DNA from 3 places in the Actinoalloteichus sp. GBA129-24 genome. Region 2 is predicted to be linked to each of the others. Evidence: riboswitches for the same ligand, from Rfam matches in the RefSeq annotation. Region 2 holds a riboswitch; each other region holds the start of a gene.
The links. Region 2 has a riboswitch for cobalamin ahead of UA75_RS11395 (ribonucleoside-diphosphate reductase subunit alpha). Riboswitches for the same ligand answer to the same signal wherever they lie in the genome.
Positions count from the first base shown of each region.

Region 1: another riboswitch for cobalamin. It lies ahead of UA75_RS33115 (hypothetical protein); the one in region 2 lies ahead of UA75_RS11395 (ribonucleoside-diphosphate reductase subunit alpha).
Region 3: another riboswitch for cobalamin. It lies ahead of UA75_RS13210 (CbiQ family ECF transporter T component); the one in region 2 lies ahead of UA75_RS11395 (ribonucleoside-diphosphate reductase subunit alpha).

Region 1 is NZ_CP016077.1:4,334,555-4,340,259, forward strand. It holds gene UA75_RS18670 (cytochrome P450) at 1-813, shown strand, start outside; gene UA75_RS18675 (ferredoxin) at 1,109-1,303, shown strand; cobalamin riboswitch at 1,741-1,882, shown strand; gene UA75_RS33115 (hypothetical protein) at 1,969-2,553, shown strand; gene UA75_RS33120 (prenyltransferase/squalene oxidase repeat-containing protein) at 2,553-4,139, shown strand; gene UA75_RS18685 (hypothetical protein) at 4,136-5,014, shown strand; gene UA75_RS18690 (UbiA family prenyltransferase) at 5,165-5,705, opposite strand, start outside.
Region 2 is NZ_CP016077.1:2,535,249-2,540,953, forward strand. It holds gene UA75_RS11395 (ribonucleoside-diphosphate reductase subunit alpha) at 1-2,270, opposite strand, end outside; cobalamin riboswitch at 2,455-2,701, opposite strand; gene UA75_RS11400 (metal ABC transporter solute-binding protein, Zn/Mn family) at 2,888-3,889, shown strand; gene UA75_RS11405 (metal ABC transporter ATP-binding protein) at 3,886-4,941, shown strand; gene UA75_RS11410 (metal ABC transporter permease) at 4,938-5,705, shown strand, end outside.
Region 3 is NZ_CP016077.1:2,958,748-2,964,452, reverse strand. It holds gene UA75_RS13220 (glycosyltransferase) at 1-580, shown strand, start outside; gene UA75_RS13215 (hypothetical protein) at 778-1,998, opposite strand; cobalamin riboswitch at 2,488-2,612, shown strand; gene UA75_RS13210 (CbiQ family ECF transporter T component) at 2,892-3,989, shown strand; gene UA75_RS13205 (ABC transporter ATP-binding protein) at 3,986-5,602, shown strand; gene UA75_RS13200 (ECF transporter S component) at 5,599-5,705, shown strand, end outside.

The sequences.
Region 1 (5,705 bases), 1.8 Mb from region 2:
CGGGGCGCGCCCGCCGACCTCGTCTCCTCCTTCGCCTTCCCGTTGCCGGTGTGGGTGATCTGCGACCTGTTGGGCGTGCCGGACTCCGACCGGGACCGCTTCTCCTACTGGTCGGACACCATGCTCAGCCTCGATCGGTACGAGCAGGCGGAGATCGACGCCGCACAGCAGGAGTTCGGCGAATACTTCGCGGCCCACATCGCGACCCGCCGGGCCGATCCCGGCGAGGACCTGCTGAGCGAGCTGATCGCCGTCGCGGACTCCGCAGACGGCAGGCTGCCGGAGGAGCTGCTCATGCTCACCGGGCAGGGCCTGCTGGTCGCGGGACACGAGACCACCGCGAACATGATCTCGAAGATGGTGGTGCTGCTGCTCGGCGAGCGCGAGCGGTGGACGGCGCTGGTCGCCGACCCCTCGTTGGTGCGCACGGCCGCCGAGGAGGCGCTGCGCTTCGACGCCAACGCAGGCTTCGGCCTGCCCCGCTACCTCACCGAGGACATCGAGGTGGGCGGCCGGACCGTGACCAGGGGAACCACGGTCGTCACCAGTCTCGCCTCGGCCAATCGCGACGAGCAGGCCTTCGCCGACGCCGACGCCATGGACCTGCGACGGGCGCCGAATCCGCATCTCGCCTTCGGGATCGGCCCGCACTCGTGTCTCGGGCAGGCTTTGGCCCGCACCGAACTCCAGGCCGTGCTGAGCGTGCTGGTGCGCAGGCTGCCGGGACTGGAACTCGCCGTCGGTGTCGAGGAGCTGCCTCTCCGGCAGGGGCTGCTCGTCGGCGGGCTCGATCGACTGCCGGTCCGGTGGTGACCGGACGCCCGAGATCCGTGCTGCGCTGATCATTCCGGCGTGATGCGGCCCTCATCCGGCGCCCGCCGGGCCGGGCCGACCAGCGTCCGATCGGCCGTGCCGCAGGCGATCTGCGGTGCCCGCCGGCTGGGGCGAGCAGGCCTCGCCGTCGGCGCGCGGCGGTCGGCGGTCGGCGGGCACGCGTTGGACGTGTCCGCCGGACGCCCCACCCGGGGCACCTCGACCGCGATGCCGACCAGGCTGCGCGGACTTCCATCGGCCTTAGCGGGCCGTCCCCGATGAGAGGAGCCACCCGATGCACGTGGACGTGGACACCCAGAAGTGCTGTGGAGCGGGCCAGTGTGTGCTGCTCGCCCCGGCGGTGTTCGATCAACGGGAGGACGACGGCATCGTCCTGCTGCTCGACGCCGATCCTCCCGAGGGCCAGCACGGCCCGGTCCGGGAGGCGGCGGCGGTGTGCCCCGGCATGGCGATCACCGTCACCACGTGACGGCCATGCGGGCCGGGGCGCTCCGAGGGTGACGCGGGCCGGGGCCGCGGGCGGACCGGATGTCGCGGGCGGATCGGTCCGGGCCCCGGCTGGGCACGGCGGCAAGCCGACAGAGGGCCAACGGCGGCGAGCCGCCACAGAGCCACGGCGGCCCGCCGCAACCGAAGTCCATCTCGGCGAGCCGCCGTCGGCACGGAAGGCGCGAGTCGCTGACAGCCACACTGCCGAGCCGCGTCGGCGAAGGAAGACGCCGAGGCAGACAGGCCCGCGGGTGCCCTGCCGCCGTGTTCGGGGCTCCGCCCTGGCGCATGCGCCGGGGTCCCGTGCACCGCAGCCCGCAGGACACGCCCCCTCGCGCGCCCCGCCCGCCGCCACCCGATGTGAACCTGTGGTGAAGAAGGCGTCTTCCTCCACGCTGCCCGATGAGCTACCGTCGAGAGGTCGTCTCTCCACAAGAGACGAATGCGTCCTGCCGTTCGATGGGGGAAGCCGGTGTGAGTCCGGCACTGTCCCGCAGCCGTGAGCACCCGTGTTCCTCGGGTGTCAGTCGGAATGCCCGTCGTGCGGTACTGCTCGGCTCCTCTGTCGTGGTGTGCAGCGCGGAGCTTCGGAGCCTGCGCGGCTCCGGACTGCGGTCTGCCCGAACCGAAGGGAACTCACAGGCCATGTCCTTGAGCCTCTCCGTCCGGCGTCGTCTCTTAACCGGCCTCTTCGCAGGTTCTCTGCTTCTGTTCGGCGGCACGGCCGTCGCGGCCGTCCCGGCCGCCGCGCCCACCGCCGACGACTCGGTCACCGTCGCCTGGACCGACGGTCCCTGCACCGGGACGACCGGCGTCACGGTGGTCGTCGACTTCACCGGACACGCGGGCGGCGACGTCGTCCGGCGGTGCACCGACGGCGACCCGGCGACCGCGTTCGCCGCGCTGACCGATGTGGACGTCGCGCCGGAGCACGGCATCGGACAGGGCGAGACCGGCCCCTACCAGTACCTGTGCCGGATCGACGGCCTGCCCTCGGCCACCGCCGACGCGTGCGACGGTTTCCTGCCCAACGCGCCGTACTGGGCGTTCTGGGTGCCCGACGTGGCCGGCGACGCGTGGGGTTATGCGGATGAGGGCGTGGACACCTACGACCCGCCGTTGGGCGACGTCCTCGGCTTCTCCTTCGGGGCGGGCACCGTGGCCGACCCGAACGAGATGAGCCTGACGCTGGACGAGGCACTCGACCCGAACTGGACGCCGACCAGCTGATGCTCAAGCCTCTCCTCGGCCTGACGGCGGGAGCGCTGCTCCTCGCCTCGACGGTCGTTCCCTCTGCCGCCTCGGCAGACCCGGCGATCATCGCCGCGTCGGCCGAGGCGGGCACGGCGGCCGAGTTCCTGGAACGGGAGTTCGTCCGACTCGACTACGTCTATCCCAGCGCCACCCCTGGTTCCCCCGACGCGGGCCTGCAGGCGGATGCGCTGCTCGGCCTGCATGCGGCGGGCCGCACCGGGACGACCTTCGATCTCGGCGTCCGCGCGCTGCGCGAGATGTTCTACAACGGCAACCTCGCCAACTCCGGTGTTCTCGCGAAACGACTGATGGTCGCCCTGCGGGCCGGGGTCGACCCGGCGGACTGGGGCGTCGACTCCAACGGTGTCCCGATCGACCTGGTGGACCGGCTCACCGCGACGCTCGACGTCGACGGTCGGTACCGCAACCTGAACGCGGGTGATTACGACCCGCGACGAGACCTGTCGAACACCTTCTCCCAGGCGCTGGCGTTGATCGCCATGGACGAGCACGCCCGGCACACCGGCACGCCGATCGATCAGCGAGCGAGCATCGACTACCTGGTGCGGCAACAGTGCCCCAGCGGCGGCTTCCGCGCGAACCCCCCGCCCGAGAACGTCGGCTCGACCTGCGCGGGCAGCGACGACGCGCTGGTCAGCGTCGACAACACGGCGATGGCCGTCTGGGCGCTGGCCGAGGTCGGCGGTAACGCGGGCGCCCTGGATCGGGGCGTGCGCTGGCTGCTCGACCGGCAGTACCACGACGGCGCCTTCGGCTTCGACTCCTCCACGCCGGAGCTGATCGAGCAGACCCGCAACGCCAACAGCACCGGTCTCGCCGCCCTCGCGCTCACCGTCGCGGACCAGACGGGGCCCGCCGGACGCGCGGGCGGCTGGCTGACCTCGATCCAGCTCCGTGCCGGTGTCGACCCCGGCGCCATGACCGGCGCGGTCTCCTACTCGGCGCGCGACTACCTGGACGTCCAGACCGACGGGCCGCTGTACTGGAGCCGCGCGGGCAACCAGGACCGGCTGCGGCGGGCGACCGCGCAGGCGCTGCTCGGGCTGTCGGCGACACCACCCGTCGAGCCGCCCGAGCCGCCGACGACCACGCCGCCGCCCGAGCCGCCCGACGGCAGTCCCGGCGAGCCGGGACAACCGGGTCAGCCCGGTCAGCCCGGCCTTCCCGGTCAGCCGGGACAACCGGGGCTTCCCGGGCAGCCCGGGTTACCTGGCGAGCCGGGGTATCCCGGCCAGTCGGGGCTCGGCGGTGATCCGGGCAGTCCCGGTCTCGACGGCGCGCAGGGCGAGGCGGGCGAGAATCCCGACGCCGTCGATCAGACCCCTCGGGTCGATCCTCCCTTGGCGGTCGCCCAGGAGCCTCGGGCGGTGGACAGGCCGGCCGAGCAGACGGCCGCGCCTGCGACCTCGTTGGCATTGGTCGGCGACTTCCTGCGCAGTCCCGTCGGGCTGGCGTCCTCGGCGGGCGTGGCGCTGCTGCTGGCGGCGATCAGCTACCTGCTGATCAGCAGGCCACGTCGACGGGGCGGAGTGCCGCGATGAGACTGACGCGTCTGCTGGGCACGGCGCTGTTCGCCGCCGCCGTCACCCTGGCCGCCCCGACGCCCGCCCCGGCCGCCGCGCAGGCCTGCACGGCGGAGACCGGCGTCGTGGTGGTCGTGGACTTCGGTTCGCTCGGGGGCACCGTGTCCCGCTGCGTCCCCGGCACGCCCGAGACGGGATACGCGGCGTTGCAGGAGGCAGGCTTCCGACTCGCGGGCACCGCGCACGACGGTGCCGGGTTCGTCTGCCGCATCGACGATCGGCCCGGCCCCGATCAGGAACCGTGCGACGACACGCCCTCCGGGGACGCCTACTGGTCGTACTGGATCGACGAGGGCGGCGGCAGCTGGTCGTACAGCACACGGGGCGCGATGGCGTCCTATCCCGAGGCCGACCGCGTCGAGGGCTGGTCCTTCGGCGCGGGCGATCCACCGGGGATGACGGGTTCGGCGGCCAGGGCACGGTTCGCTCCGAGCGGACCAGGCGACGCACCGAATCCCGGCGATCCGGCCCCGCCCGCCGCGCCGGGGGATCCCGCGCCCGGCGGTTCGGCCGACCGGCCGCATCAGCCTGCGCAGCCCGCCGAGGGCGGTACGGCGCCCACGGACGGGGCCGCCACCGATCCCGAGAACCCGGCCGATCCCACCGAGCAGGACGGCGACGAGCAGACCGAGAGCGACACCGAGGCGCCCGCGCTCGACGGGTCGGCGGGTCAGGACCCGTCCGTCGCGGCGGACGGCACCGAGCAGACCGCCCAGGACGCCACCGGGGCCGGCGGGGTGCCATGGGCGACGATCATCGCGTTCGCCGCGATCTGGGTGCTGGGCATCGGCGCCGGGATCATCGCCCGACGCCGCCGTCGCGCGGCCGAGTGAGCGGCGGCGGGGCGGAGTCAAGGCAGGGGCGCCGGGACGCTGCGGCGGCCGTGGAGCGGCCCGAGTTCACCCGTGGGTTGTCGCCATGACCGGGAGTCACAGCCCGAGCCGCAGGCGCCGACCGGCGGCCCGCACTCGACGGACCGGCCCTCACACGACGGCCGACCCGTTGAAGAGGAACAGCACGATCGCCAGGGCGGCCGTCAGCACGGCGGCCCGGAAGGGTCGTCGGCTGTCCGGCGCAGCGGGCACCGCCGTCCCGGCGATCGCCACCGCCACCGCCACCCCGGCGACGATCAGACTGGGCAGATCGATCCGCCCCGGCGTCCCCACCAGCAGCACGCCCACCGCGGCGAGCATCACCAGCGGCGTCAAGGTCCGACAGGCGGCCCGCCCGATGCGCTGTGGGAATCCCCGCACCCCTGTCGCCAGATCGCCCTCGATGTCGGGCAGTGCGTTGACCAGATGGGCGCCCACGCCGAGCAGGGCGGCCGTGACGACCGCCCACCACGCGGGCCAGGGCGCGCCGGGCAGCCCGAGCGTCACGAACGCGGGCAGCGTCCCGAAGCCCACGGCGTAGGTCAACGGGGAGGCGACGGTGCGCTTGAGACCGAGGTTGTAGGCCCAGCCCGCCGCCACCATGCCGAGCAGGTGCACCGAGCCAGCAAGGAGTCCGTTGGCCAGCGACAGC
Region 2 (5,705 bases):
TTCAGCGACTGCGCCTGGTCGAGCCACTTCTGCCTGCGGGAGGCGGCCAGCACCAGCCACTTCGGGTCGATCTCGAACGCCGTGGCGTAGAGCGAGCGCAGCTCCGCGGGCACGCGGCCGATCGCGCCCAGCCTGCCGTCGTGACGCTTCAGGTCGGCGATCATCTGCTCGTCCCACAGACCCCGCTCCTTCAGCGCGGCCACCAGATGCGGGTTGACCACGGTGAAGTCGCCGGACATGTTCGACTTCACGAACAGGTTCTGATACTGCGGCTCGATGGACTGGCTCACGCCGCAGATGTTGGCGATGGTCGCGGTCGGCGCGATGGCCATCACGTTCGAATTGCGCATTCCGACGGTGCGGACCCGTTCGCGCAGGGACTGCCAGTCCATCGTGGACGTCGTGTCCATGACCAGGTCGCCGCTCTGCCGCTGCTCGGCCAGCAGGGCGATCGAGTCGATGGGCAGCACGCCCCGGCTCCACAGCGAGCCCGCGTAGGACTCGTAGCTGCCGCGCTGCGCCGCCAGCTCGCTGGACGCGGCGATGGCGTGGTAGCTGATCTCCTCCATGCTGCGGTCGGCGAAGGCCACCGCCTCATCGGAGGCGATCGGCAGACCGAGCTGGAACAGGGCGTCCTGGAAGCCCATCATGCCCAGGCCGACCGGGCGGTGCCGCAGGTTCGACCGTCGTGCCTCGGGGATCGTGTAGAAGTTCACGTCGATGACGTTGTCCAGCATCCGCACGGCGGTGGTGACGGTGGCGGCCAGCCGCTCCCGATCCAGCTCCAGCCGTCCGTCGGGGCCGGGGCGCAGGTGCTCGGCCAGGTTGACCGACCCGAGGTTGCAGACGGCGACCTCGTCGGCGGAGGTGTTCAGCGTGATCTCGGTGCACAGGTTCGACGAGTGCACCACGCCGATGTGCTGCTGCGGCGAGCGCAGGTTGCACGGGTCCTTGAAGGTGATCCACGGGTGGCCGGTCTCGAACAGCATGGTCAGCATCCGCCGCCACAGCTCGACGGCCCGGACCCGGCGGAAGACCCTGATCTCACCCCGGTCGGCGGCCCGCTCGTACTCCCGGTACCGCTCGGCGAACGCGGTGCCGTAGAGGTCGTGCAGGTCGGGGACCTCGTCGGGGGAGAACAGCGTCCACTGGTCGTCGGCCTCGACGCGGCGGAGGAACTCGTCGGGAACCCAGTTCGCCGTGTTCATGTCGTGGGTGCGGCGCCGGTCGTCGCCGGTGTTCTTGCGCAGGTCGAGGAACTCCTCGACATCGACGTGCCAGGTCTCCAGGTAGGCGCAGACCGCACCGAGCCGCTTGCCGCCCTGGTTCACGGCCACCGCCGTGTCGTTGGCGATCTTCAGGAAGGGGACGACGCCCTGCGAGCTGCCGTTGGTGCCCTTGATGTGCGCGCCGAGGCCGCGGACCGGCGTCCAGTCGTTGCCGAGTCCGCCCGCGTACTTCGACAGCATGGCGTTGTTGCGGATGCCGTGGAAGATCCCGCTCAGGTCGTCCTCGACGGTGGTGAGGAAGCAGGACGAGAGCTGCGGTCGGGTGGTGCCCGAGTTGAACAGCGTCGGGGTGGAGCACATGAAGGCGAAGGTGGACAGCAGCTCGTAGAACTCGATCGCCCGCGCCTCGCGCTCGTCCTCGCGCAGTGCCAGGCCCATCGCGACGCGCATGAAGAACATCTGCGGCAGTTCGAACCGCACGCCGCCGCTGTGCTGGAGGTAGCGGTCGTAGAGCGTCTGGAGGCCGAGGAACTGGAAGTCCCGATCGCGCTCCGGGCGCAGCGCGGCGGCGATCCGGCCGAGGTCGAAGTCGGCGAGGGTCGGGTCGAGCAGGTCCAGGGCGATGCCGCGCCGCACGAAGGCCTCGAAGGCGGCCGGGTAACTCGCCGCGACCGCCTCGGGGCTCGCGTCGGGCACGGGGCGGCCGAGGAAGGTCAACGCCTCGGCACGCAGCTTCTCCAACAGCAGCCGGGCGGCCACCTGCGAGTAGTGCGGCTCGATCTCGACCATGCTGCGGGCGGCCATGATCTGGGCCAGCGCCAGCTCGTCGGCGTCGATGCCGTCGTAGAGGTTGCGCACCGTCTCGTCGAGGACGGTCTGCGCGGTGACGCCTGCCAGCCCGGCACACGCCTCGTGCACGGTCGCGGCGAGCCGTTCGACGTCGAGTGGAGCGAGAGCGCCGTCCGCGTCCTTGACCCGGATCACCCGATCGGGAAGTTCAAGCGGCGCGGGAGCGGCGGAGGCGGGAATCCCCTCGGCGATCGCGCGGCGATCTGCCTGAACGGGTCGTGCTGGTCGGAGTGACTCGACGGTCACGGTGGTCTCCTCGTAGCCGGGGCGGCATCGGTTCACCCCCGAGGAGGAGCGCGCGGCAGCACGCGGACCTGCCGATGGCATGATCCGTCGCTGTCCACACGGCCCACCCTCGAGGCCTCGGACGGCGTGCTCGGTGGCACGCGCCGATGGCAGGTCTTCGGACTCACGGGCTTCCGGCGAGGTGGGACTCGCCGGTCCTACGGCCGTCACTTCCCGAGAGACCGAGGTCTCCTAGTGTGTGCACCGTCCGGTATGGACGGCGACGGCCTTCGTTCCCGTTCACCGCTGCGGGGCAGTCCCGGACTCGCACCGGGTTCCCTGTCTCCTCGTCATGACACCGGCAGGCGCCCTGACGAACCATCAGCGGGGGTGAGACTACATGTTGGGGTCGGTGCTTTGTCTCACCCCAACATCCTGGCGTGTTCCCGACTGTGGTCGGCTAGGGTGACTCGCCGAGAACGAGGCGATCACAGGGTGACCGGGCCGACCGGGAGGGTGACGCGACCCGGTTCTTAGTGAAAACTGCTCTCATCAGAGTGGGCGTCCTTCTCGAGAGGAGAGCCGTGGACGGGGCAACGGAAGCCGAATCGGGCAGACACCGCAGCAGAGCCCGTCGCCGCCGCCGCGTCGTGCTGGGCATCACCTCGGCGCTGCTGGTCGTGCTCGCCGCGTCGGCCTGGGCAGTGCGCCAGGACGTCGGCGGCGGATACAGCGAGGCAGGGAGCAGACTCCGGGTCGTGACCACGACGAACTTCCTCACCGACGCCGTCGGTGAGATCGGCGGCACCGACATCGAGCTGACCGGGCTGATGGGCAGCGGCGTCGACCCGCATCTCTATCAGGCCCAGGCGGGTGATCTGCGGCTGCTGCGGGAGGCGGACCTGATCGTCGCCGTCGGCCTGCATCTGGAGGCCGGGCTCCGGCCGGTGCTCGACGATCTCGCCCGCGACACCACGGTCCTGTTCGTGGGCGAGACCGTGCCGACCGCCTCGCTCCTTCCCGCCGAGGAAGCGGGCTCGGCGACGGAGTACGACCCGCACATCTGGTTCGACGTGGCACTGTGGCGAGACGCACTCGCGTCGGTCGGCGGCACGCTCGCCGAACTCGATCCCGACCGGGCCGACCGCTTCGACGGCCGCTGGGAACGGCATCGCGTCGAGCTGAGCGAACTGCACGAGGAGGTCGGCGAGCGGCTCGCCGAGATTCCGGAGTCCCGCCGCATCCTGGTCACCTCGCACGACGCCTTCCGCTACCTGGGCCGCGCCTACGACATCCGGGTCGAGGCGGTGCAGGGCGTGTCCACTGTGGACGAGGCGACCATCGGCGACATCGATCGAGTGGCGGGCGTCATCGCCGAGCACGGCGTGCGGGCCGTGTTCGTCGAGTCCAGCGTGTCCGGTCAGACCGCTGCCGCGGTGCTCGACGCGGCGGCCGCCCTCGGCGCGACGGCGACGCTCGGCGGAAGCCTGTACTCCGACGCGGCGGGCGCGGAAGGCACGCCGGAGGGCACCTACCTCGGCATGGTCCGCGCCGACGTCGACCTGCTCGTGGCGGGACTGCGATGATCCGCCGCGCAGCCGCCACGCCCGATTCGCCGACTCCAGGGGCGACCGAGCCCGCGCCCGCCCTCGTCGCGACGGGGCTGACGGTCGGCTATCGCGGGCGGACCGTGTTGACGGTGCCGGAGCTGGTGGTGCCCGCAGGCCGACTCACCGCCGTGGTCGGGCCCAACGGCGCGGGCAAGTCGACGCTGATCAAGGCCGCGCTCGGTCTGCTCCCGTCGACCGGGGGCGCCATCCGACTGCTCGGCGAGCCGTTGGCCCGGGTGCGCAGGCGGGTGGCCTACGTGCCGCAGCGCGATGCCGTCGCCCAGGACTTCCCCGTCACGGCCGTACAAGTCGTGGAGATGGGTCGCTACCCGCATCGCGGCTGGTTCCGCAGGCTGACTCGGGAGGACGACCGCGCCGTCAGCGAGGCCATGCTGCGGACGGGGGTCACCGACTCGGCCGACACGCCGTTGGACGAGCTGTCCGGCGGTCAGCGGCAGCGGGTGTTCCTGGCGAGGGCACTGGCCCAGCAGGCCGACCTCCTGGTACTCGACGAGCCCTTCGCCGCCGTCGACACGAGCACCGAGACACGACTGCTGACGCTGCTCGTCGAGCTGTGCGAGCAGGAGGGCCGCTCGGTGCTGATGGTGCATCACGACCTGCGCACGGTGCAGGACCACTTCGACCACGCCGTGCTGCTGTCGGGCCGGGTGATCGCCGACGGGCCGGTGAGCCGCGTGCTGCGGCCCGAGCACCTGGAGGCGGCCTACGGCATCCCGATGCCGAGTCGCGCCGACTCCGCAGACCGCGACGCCCACTCCGCGACCCCGCCGACGGCGGACGGCACCGACCGGACCACCGAGGCGGACGTCGAAGGCCGGGCACCTGCGCGCGGCTCCGCTGCGTCCGACCCGACCGCTCCCGGTTCCTCAGCGTCCGGTTCCTCAGCATCCGATTCCTCAGCGTCCGATTCCCCAGCGTCCGATTCCCGAGCGTCCGATTCGAACGCGCCCGATTCGGACACACCCGGCTCGGATTCGGCAGGGTCCGGACCGGAGCGGACGGGATGACCGGCGGAGTCCTCGGTCTGTCCTACGCCGCGTCCGTGGTGATCGGCGGCTCCGCGCTGCTGGGCATGCTGGCCGGAGTCCTCGGGCCCTTCGCCGTACTGCGCGGTCGAAGCATGTTCGGCGACGCGATGAGTCACGGGACGCTGCCCGGCGTGGTGATCGCCTTCATGGTCGGGGGAGTGAAGGACGCTCCGGTGCTCCTGATCGGGGCGGCGATCTCGGCGCTGCTCGCCGCGCTGGCCATGATCGGTCTGGAGCGAGCCGGGCGGGTCAGCCCGGACGTGGCGATCGGCGTGGTGCTCTCCGCCGCCTTCACCCTCGGGATCGTGTTGCTGACCCGGCTCTCCGCCGCCGGGTCCGGCGGACAGAGCGGTCTGGAGGAGTACCTCTTCGGGCAGGCCGCAGGCCTGGTGCGCGGTGATCTGGTGGTCGCGGCGATCGTCGGGGCGCTCGCGATCGGCGCCGTCCTGGTCTGGTTCCGGCTGCTGCGGACCGCGATCTTCGATCCGGGATTCGCCTCGGTCGCCGGAGCGCCGGGCTGGGCGGTGGACGTGCTGACCACCGCGCTGCTGGTCGTCGGGATCGTGCTCGGTGTCCGCACCGTGGGGGCGATCCTGATGGTCGCGCTGCTCGTCGCGCCTGCCGTGGCCGCGAGGCAGCTCACCACCAGGCTGTCGACGCTGGTTCCACTGTCCGGCCTGATCGGCGCGGCGGCAGGCGGGGTCGGCGCCTTCGTGTCCGGCCGGGCCGACCTGCCCACCGGG
Region 3 (5,705 bases), 420 kb from region 2:
CTACGTGGGAGCACTGCCCCCGGACACCGGCGACGCCGTCGAACTCCCGGACTGGTGGGACGAGGTGACGTCCGCGAGTCGACTGATCGTCGTCTCACAGGGCACCATCGCCAACGACGACCTCAGCAGGCTGATCGAGCCCACGCTGCGCGCCCTGGCCGATCTCGATGCGTTAGTCGTCGTCACCACCGGCCGCGACGTCGTGCCCGCCGGACTGCCCGCCAATGCACGAGTCGCCGAGTTCATCCCCTTCGACGCCATGCTCCCCCACGTCGACGTGCTGGTCAGCAACGGCGGCTACGGCGGCGTCCAGCAGGCACTGCGTCACGGGGTCCCGATGGTGCTGGCGGGCGACACCGAGGACAAGATCGAGGTCGGTGCCAAGGCCGCCTGGGCAGGGGCGGCCGTCAACCTCGGCACCGGGGACCCGGACGAGGCGGACATCCGCAAGGCCGTCGAGAGCATCCTGGACGATCCGCTCCTCCGCGACCGGGCCCGACGGCTCCAGGCCGAATACGAGGCGCACGACCCCTGCTCCGCGATCGCCGCCGCCGTCGAGCAGGCCGGGCGGTCCTGCTGAGTCGCGGCGCCTGCCTTCGGCCCGCCTGGCTCCGGCGTCAGTCGGGAGACGTCGCGAGGCACCCAGCCGCACCCGAGCCGCAGCGCTGCCGCGCCAAGGGTGCGAACAGCACCGACACGGCAGGCGCCTGCGCTGCTGAGCGGCCCCGGAGCATTCGCAGGCCGGATCACGGCTGATACGAACCCGGAGTCGCCGGTTCAGACCGGCGGACAGCCCCGAGGCCACCCCGCCGAGGTGAGCAGCGGGCTCATCTCCAGCGCGGTGGCCGCGAGCTGACCCGGCGATCCGGTGAGCAGGGCGTCCGGGGGAAAGTCGCGCAGCCACTTCGCCAGGAGCACCGGATCGTCCGCCGTGACGAGCAGCCGTTGGAAGTCCACCGGCAGCGACCGGTTCGTGGGCAGCGGAAACTGTCGCCTCATGCGCACACCCCACGGCAGTCCCGGCAGCTGCGCGTCGAGACGGATCGGCAGCTCCAGGGCGAGCCGGCGGGCAGGCGGCACGACACGAGGCTGGCCGAGGCAGGCGTCGACGAAGGCGTCGTAGGGATCGAGACCGGTGGTGGCCGCACTGAGATCGGCCATGCCGCTGAGCCTGCCGTTGACCTCCAACACCTGGAGCCTGCCATCGCAGACGGCGAAGTCGATCTGCCATGGACCGCACACGTCGAACTGGTCGGTCATGCCGCGGATGAACCCGGCCAGCTCGGTGATCACGGCAGGCGGGAGCGCGATCGGAGCGAGCCGCGCCCGATGCCCCGGAATGCAGCGCTGGTCCAGCGGACCGAAGGAGGCGATCGGCCAGCAGTCGGTGACGTTCGCGCCGCTCAAGAGTTCGAGGCCGAACTCCTCACCCCGGCAGACACGCTGAACGACGACGGGGAAGGCGGTCAGCGGCAGCGTCGTGAGGCGCTGCTCGGTGTCGACATGCCAGCGGCCCGCGCGTGGGAGTGACCTGGCCTCCTTCACCATGACGGGCAGGCCGCCGATCCGACGCACCGCCGACTCCAGTTCCTCCACCCGGTCGCAGATGACGGCCTCGGGCACCGGCCAGCCCGCCGCGAGCGCGACGCGATGGAACATCGCCTTGTCGGTGACCAGGTCGGCGAAGCGGGTCGAGTGGACGACGGCGTGCCTGCCGGGGCCGCGCCACGCGTCGGCGGCGGCGGCCAGGCTGGGCAGCAGCTGTTCCTGGTCGACCGGATAGAGGCTCGGGATGACCAGCTCGACGTCTTCCTCGGTCCAGACCGCCAGCAGGTCCTCCGGTTCCGCACTCGCCGCCAGGTGCCGGTGACGAGCCCGCCTGCCGACGTAGTCGGCGACGTCCGTCGGCCCTAACAACACCAGGTCGTGGTGGCCGGAACGGGTGATGGCGTCGACCACTCGGTCAGCACGGAATTCTCCGATGACGGCGATCCTCATTGCGGCTGCCTCGTCTTTCGTCCTGGACACGGGCCTGCGGTAGCTGGCACACCGCCGGTCGATCTCGTGGCTGCCGTCGCGACATCACGAGCCCTGTCACCTGAACTTCGCGGATCTACCACCCTTAGTGACGGACGTCGACTACTCATCGTAATGATCTCCGTGGGTGGCGGACCACTCGGCACAGCAGTCCCGTCTCCGACGATGCATCCGGCGGGCCGAGGGTCGACCGCGTCCTGCCCATCGGCGACGAGCGCTCGATGCGGCGCCCTTCGCCGTGCGTCACCGGGTTCGACTGCGTACCGCCGCCTGCGCCGATCCGCCGACCGCGCCGAGTCGAGCACATCGAGCCGGGTGTCTCGGGCCCGGCGCAGGGCGGAGGAACGACTTGGTGGCTCGAGCCGGCACGGCTGAACGGTCTGCCGCGTGCGCCGACCCAGGACCACTCGAGTGAGTTAATCTCCTCGGTAGTCTCTCGACGACCGCTGACCGGTCGTGACAACTTCAGACGTCCCCGGCGGGGGAAGCCGGTCGAAGTCCGGCGCTGACCCGCAGCCGTGGTTCGTGCCGAGGCACGACGAGCCGGAATGCCCGTCCGGGGACGAGGGCTCGTTCACACTGTCGTGGTCCGCAGGTGGAGTCCGATTCGAGCACGCACGCCGACGTCGGCGGCGCCTGCTCTTGGTCGGATGCCTCTCTCGACCCGCTCGGGGAAGGCATCGAGGCATGTCGGGTACCACGCTGCGCAGGCCGCAGACCGCCGCCGGACACCGGATCGTGGTCGAGACGCCCTCGCTCCGCGCCGCGCAGGCCCGTCGGCGGCCCCGAGACCGGCATGACAGCCCTCCTGCCGAGCGGCCCTGCGAGCCCCGTGCCTCCGGGACGTGGGCGGCGTGACCGCATCGGTGCTCCGGGCCTCGACGCGGCTCCCGAGAGCCCTGCATCCCGGTGCCTGGTGGTTATGGGCACTGGCCCTGGCGGCCGCAGCGGGCCGCACGACCAATCCGCTGCTGTTGTCGCTGATCCTGGTGGTGGCGGGGTACGTCGTGGTCCGGCGTCGCGGCCGGGCGCCGTGGGCCGCCACGTTCCGGATGTACGTGTACCTCGGGGTGTTCATCGTCGTCATGCGCGTGTTGTGGCGGATGATCTTCGGGGGCGGTGCGGGCGAGCACATCCTGTTCGTGCTGCCGGAGATCACGCTCCCGGAGGCGGCGGCGGGCATCCGGCTGCTCGGCCCGGTGAGCGCCGAGGAGCTGCTCGGCGGGCTCTACGACGGGCTGCGCCTGGCGACGATGCTGATCTGTCTCGGCGCGGCGAACTCGCTGGCCGATCCGCGCCGGATGCTCAAGGCGGTGCCTGCGGCGCTCTACCAGATCAGCACGGCCGTGGTGGTGGCCCTCTCCGTGGCGCCGCAGCTCATGGAGAGCGTCCTGCGGGTCCGCCGGGCCCGGCGGCTGCGCGGCGGCAGACAACGCGGGCTCCGGGCGTTGCGCGGCATCGTGGTCCCGGTACTGGCCGATGCCATGGACCGGTCGCTCGCCCTGGCCTCGGCGATGGACTCCCGAGGGTACGGCCGGTTCGGCGACACGCCGAGGCGCACTCGTCTGCTGACCGGGGTGCTGGTGATCGCGGGCCTGCTCGGCGTGTGTGTCGGCGTGTACGGGCTGTTGGACGGCACCCGGCACGCCTTCGGGCTGCCGATGGCGGTCGCGGGCCTGCTCGTCGCCGGTGCGGGCTTCCTCGTCGCAGGCAGGCGAATCCGCCGCAGCGTCTACCGGCCCGACCGGTGGCGCCTGCCGGAGACGCTCGTGGTGCTGTCGGGCCTGACCGCCGCCCTCGTGCTCACCGTGACCGCCGGGGTCGACCCGGCGAACCTCTATCCCTCACTCAGCCCGCTGAGCTGGCCGACGGTGACGCTGCCGCCGGTGCTCGGCATCCTCGCGGGAGTCGCCCCCGCGTGGTTCGCCCCGCCGCCGGAGGTCCGCTCATGATCCGCTTCGAGGAGGTGGCGGTCCACTATGGCGAGTCCGCCCCCGTCCTGTCCGGTGTCGACCTGGAGATCGAGGAGGGCGAGCTGTGCCTCGTGGTCGGTCACACCGGCTCGGGCAAGTCGACGCTGCTCGGTGCGATCAACGGCCGGGTGCCGCACTTCACCGGCGGGACGCTGCGCGGCCGAGTCACGGTGGCGGGACGGGACACGAGGACGAATCCACCCCGTGAACTCGCCGACCTGGTCGGAGTCGTCGGCCAGGACCCGCTGGCAGGTTTCGTCACCGACACGGTGGAGGAGGAGCTGGCCTACGGCATGGAGCAGCTCGCGATTCCCGCCGAGGTGATGCGCAAGCGCGTCGAGGAGACGCTGGACCTGCTCGGAATCGCGGAGCTGCGGGACCGGTCGCTGCGTTCCCTGTCTGGTGGGCAGCAGCAGCGGGTGGCGATCGGCTCGGTGCTCACCGTGCATCCTCGGGTGCTGGTGCTCGACGAGCCGACCTCGGCGCTGGACCCGACGGCCGCCGAAGAGGTGCTGGCCTCGGTCACCCGGCTCGTGCACGATCTCGGGGTCACGGTGGTGATCGCCGAGCACCGGCTGGAACGGGTCGTGCAGTACGCCGACCGCATGGTCTACCTGCCCGGCGACGGCGGCGTGGTCGACGGGCGGCCCGCCGAGGTGCTGGCGGACGCGACGCTGGCGCCGCCGGTGGTGGAGCTGGGCAGGCTGGCGGGCTGGACGCCGCTGCCGTTGTCGGTGCGCGACGCCCGCAGACGGGCGCCTGAGCTGCGCGCCCGGCTGACCGACCACGCCCCGCCCGCGCCGGAGAGGGCGGCGACGGAGTCGCCGCTGCTGTCGGCACACGACGTGGTGGTGCGGCACGGCGACGTCGTGGCGGTCCGGGCGGTGAACCTCGACCTGCACGGCGGTCAGGTCACCGCGCTGATGGGCCGAAACGGCTCCGGCAAGTCCTCACTGCTGTGGGCTCTGCAGGGTTCGGGCCGCCGCGCGGGCGGCACTGTGCTCACCGGCGGACTCGATCCGGCGGCCGAGCCCGCGCATCGGGCCAGGGCTCTCGTCGGCCTGGTGCCGCAGACGGCGGCCGACCTGCTGTATCTGGAGACGGTCGCCCAGGAGTGCGCGCAGGCCGATCGGGAGTCGGCGGCGCCGCCGGGAACCTGCGTGACGCTGCTGGGGCGGTTGATCGACGAGGTCGACCCGCACGGTCATCCGCGTGATCTGTCCGAGGGGCAGCGACTGGCGCTGGTTCTGGCGATTCAGCTCGTCGCCGCGCCGCCGGTCGTGCTCCTCGATGAGCCGACCCGGGGCCTGGACTACCGTGCGAAGCGGGCATTCGGCGCCCTCGTCGCGGATCTGGCCGCGCAGGGCCGTTCGGTGGTGATCGCCACGCACGACGTGGAGTTCGTCGCGACCGTCGCCGACCGGGTGGTGGTGCTCGCGATCGGCGAGGTCGTCGCCGACGGCACCACCACGGACGTCGTGGTCTCCTCGCCGTCGTTCGCGCCGCAGGTGGCGAAGGTGCTGGCCCCGCAGTCCTGGCTGACGGTGGATCAGGTACGGCAGGCGCTGGCCGATGCGGCGGTGCCGCGATGACCGAGGGCGCAGGCATCCCGGCGGCGGAGGGCACGACCGAGACGCCCCGAAGCCGGGTGCGGGTCGTGCGCGTGACGCCGCGCCGCGCGGTGGTGCTCACGCT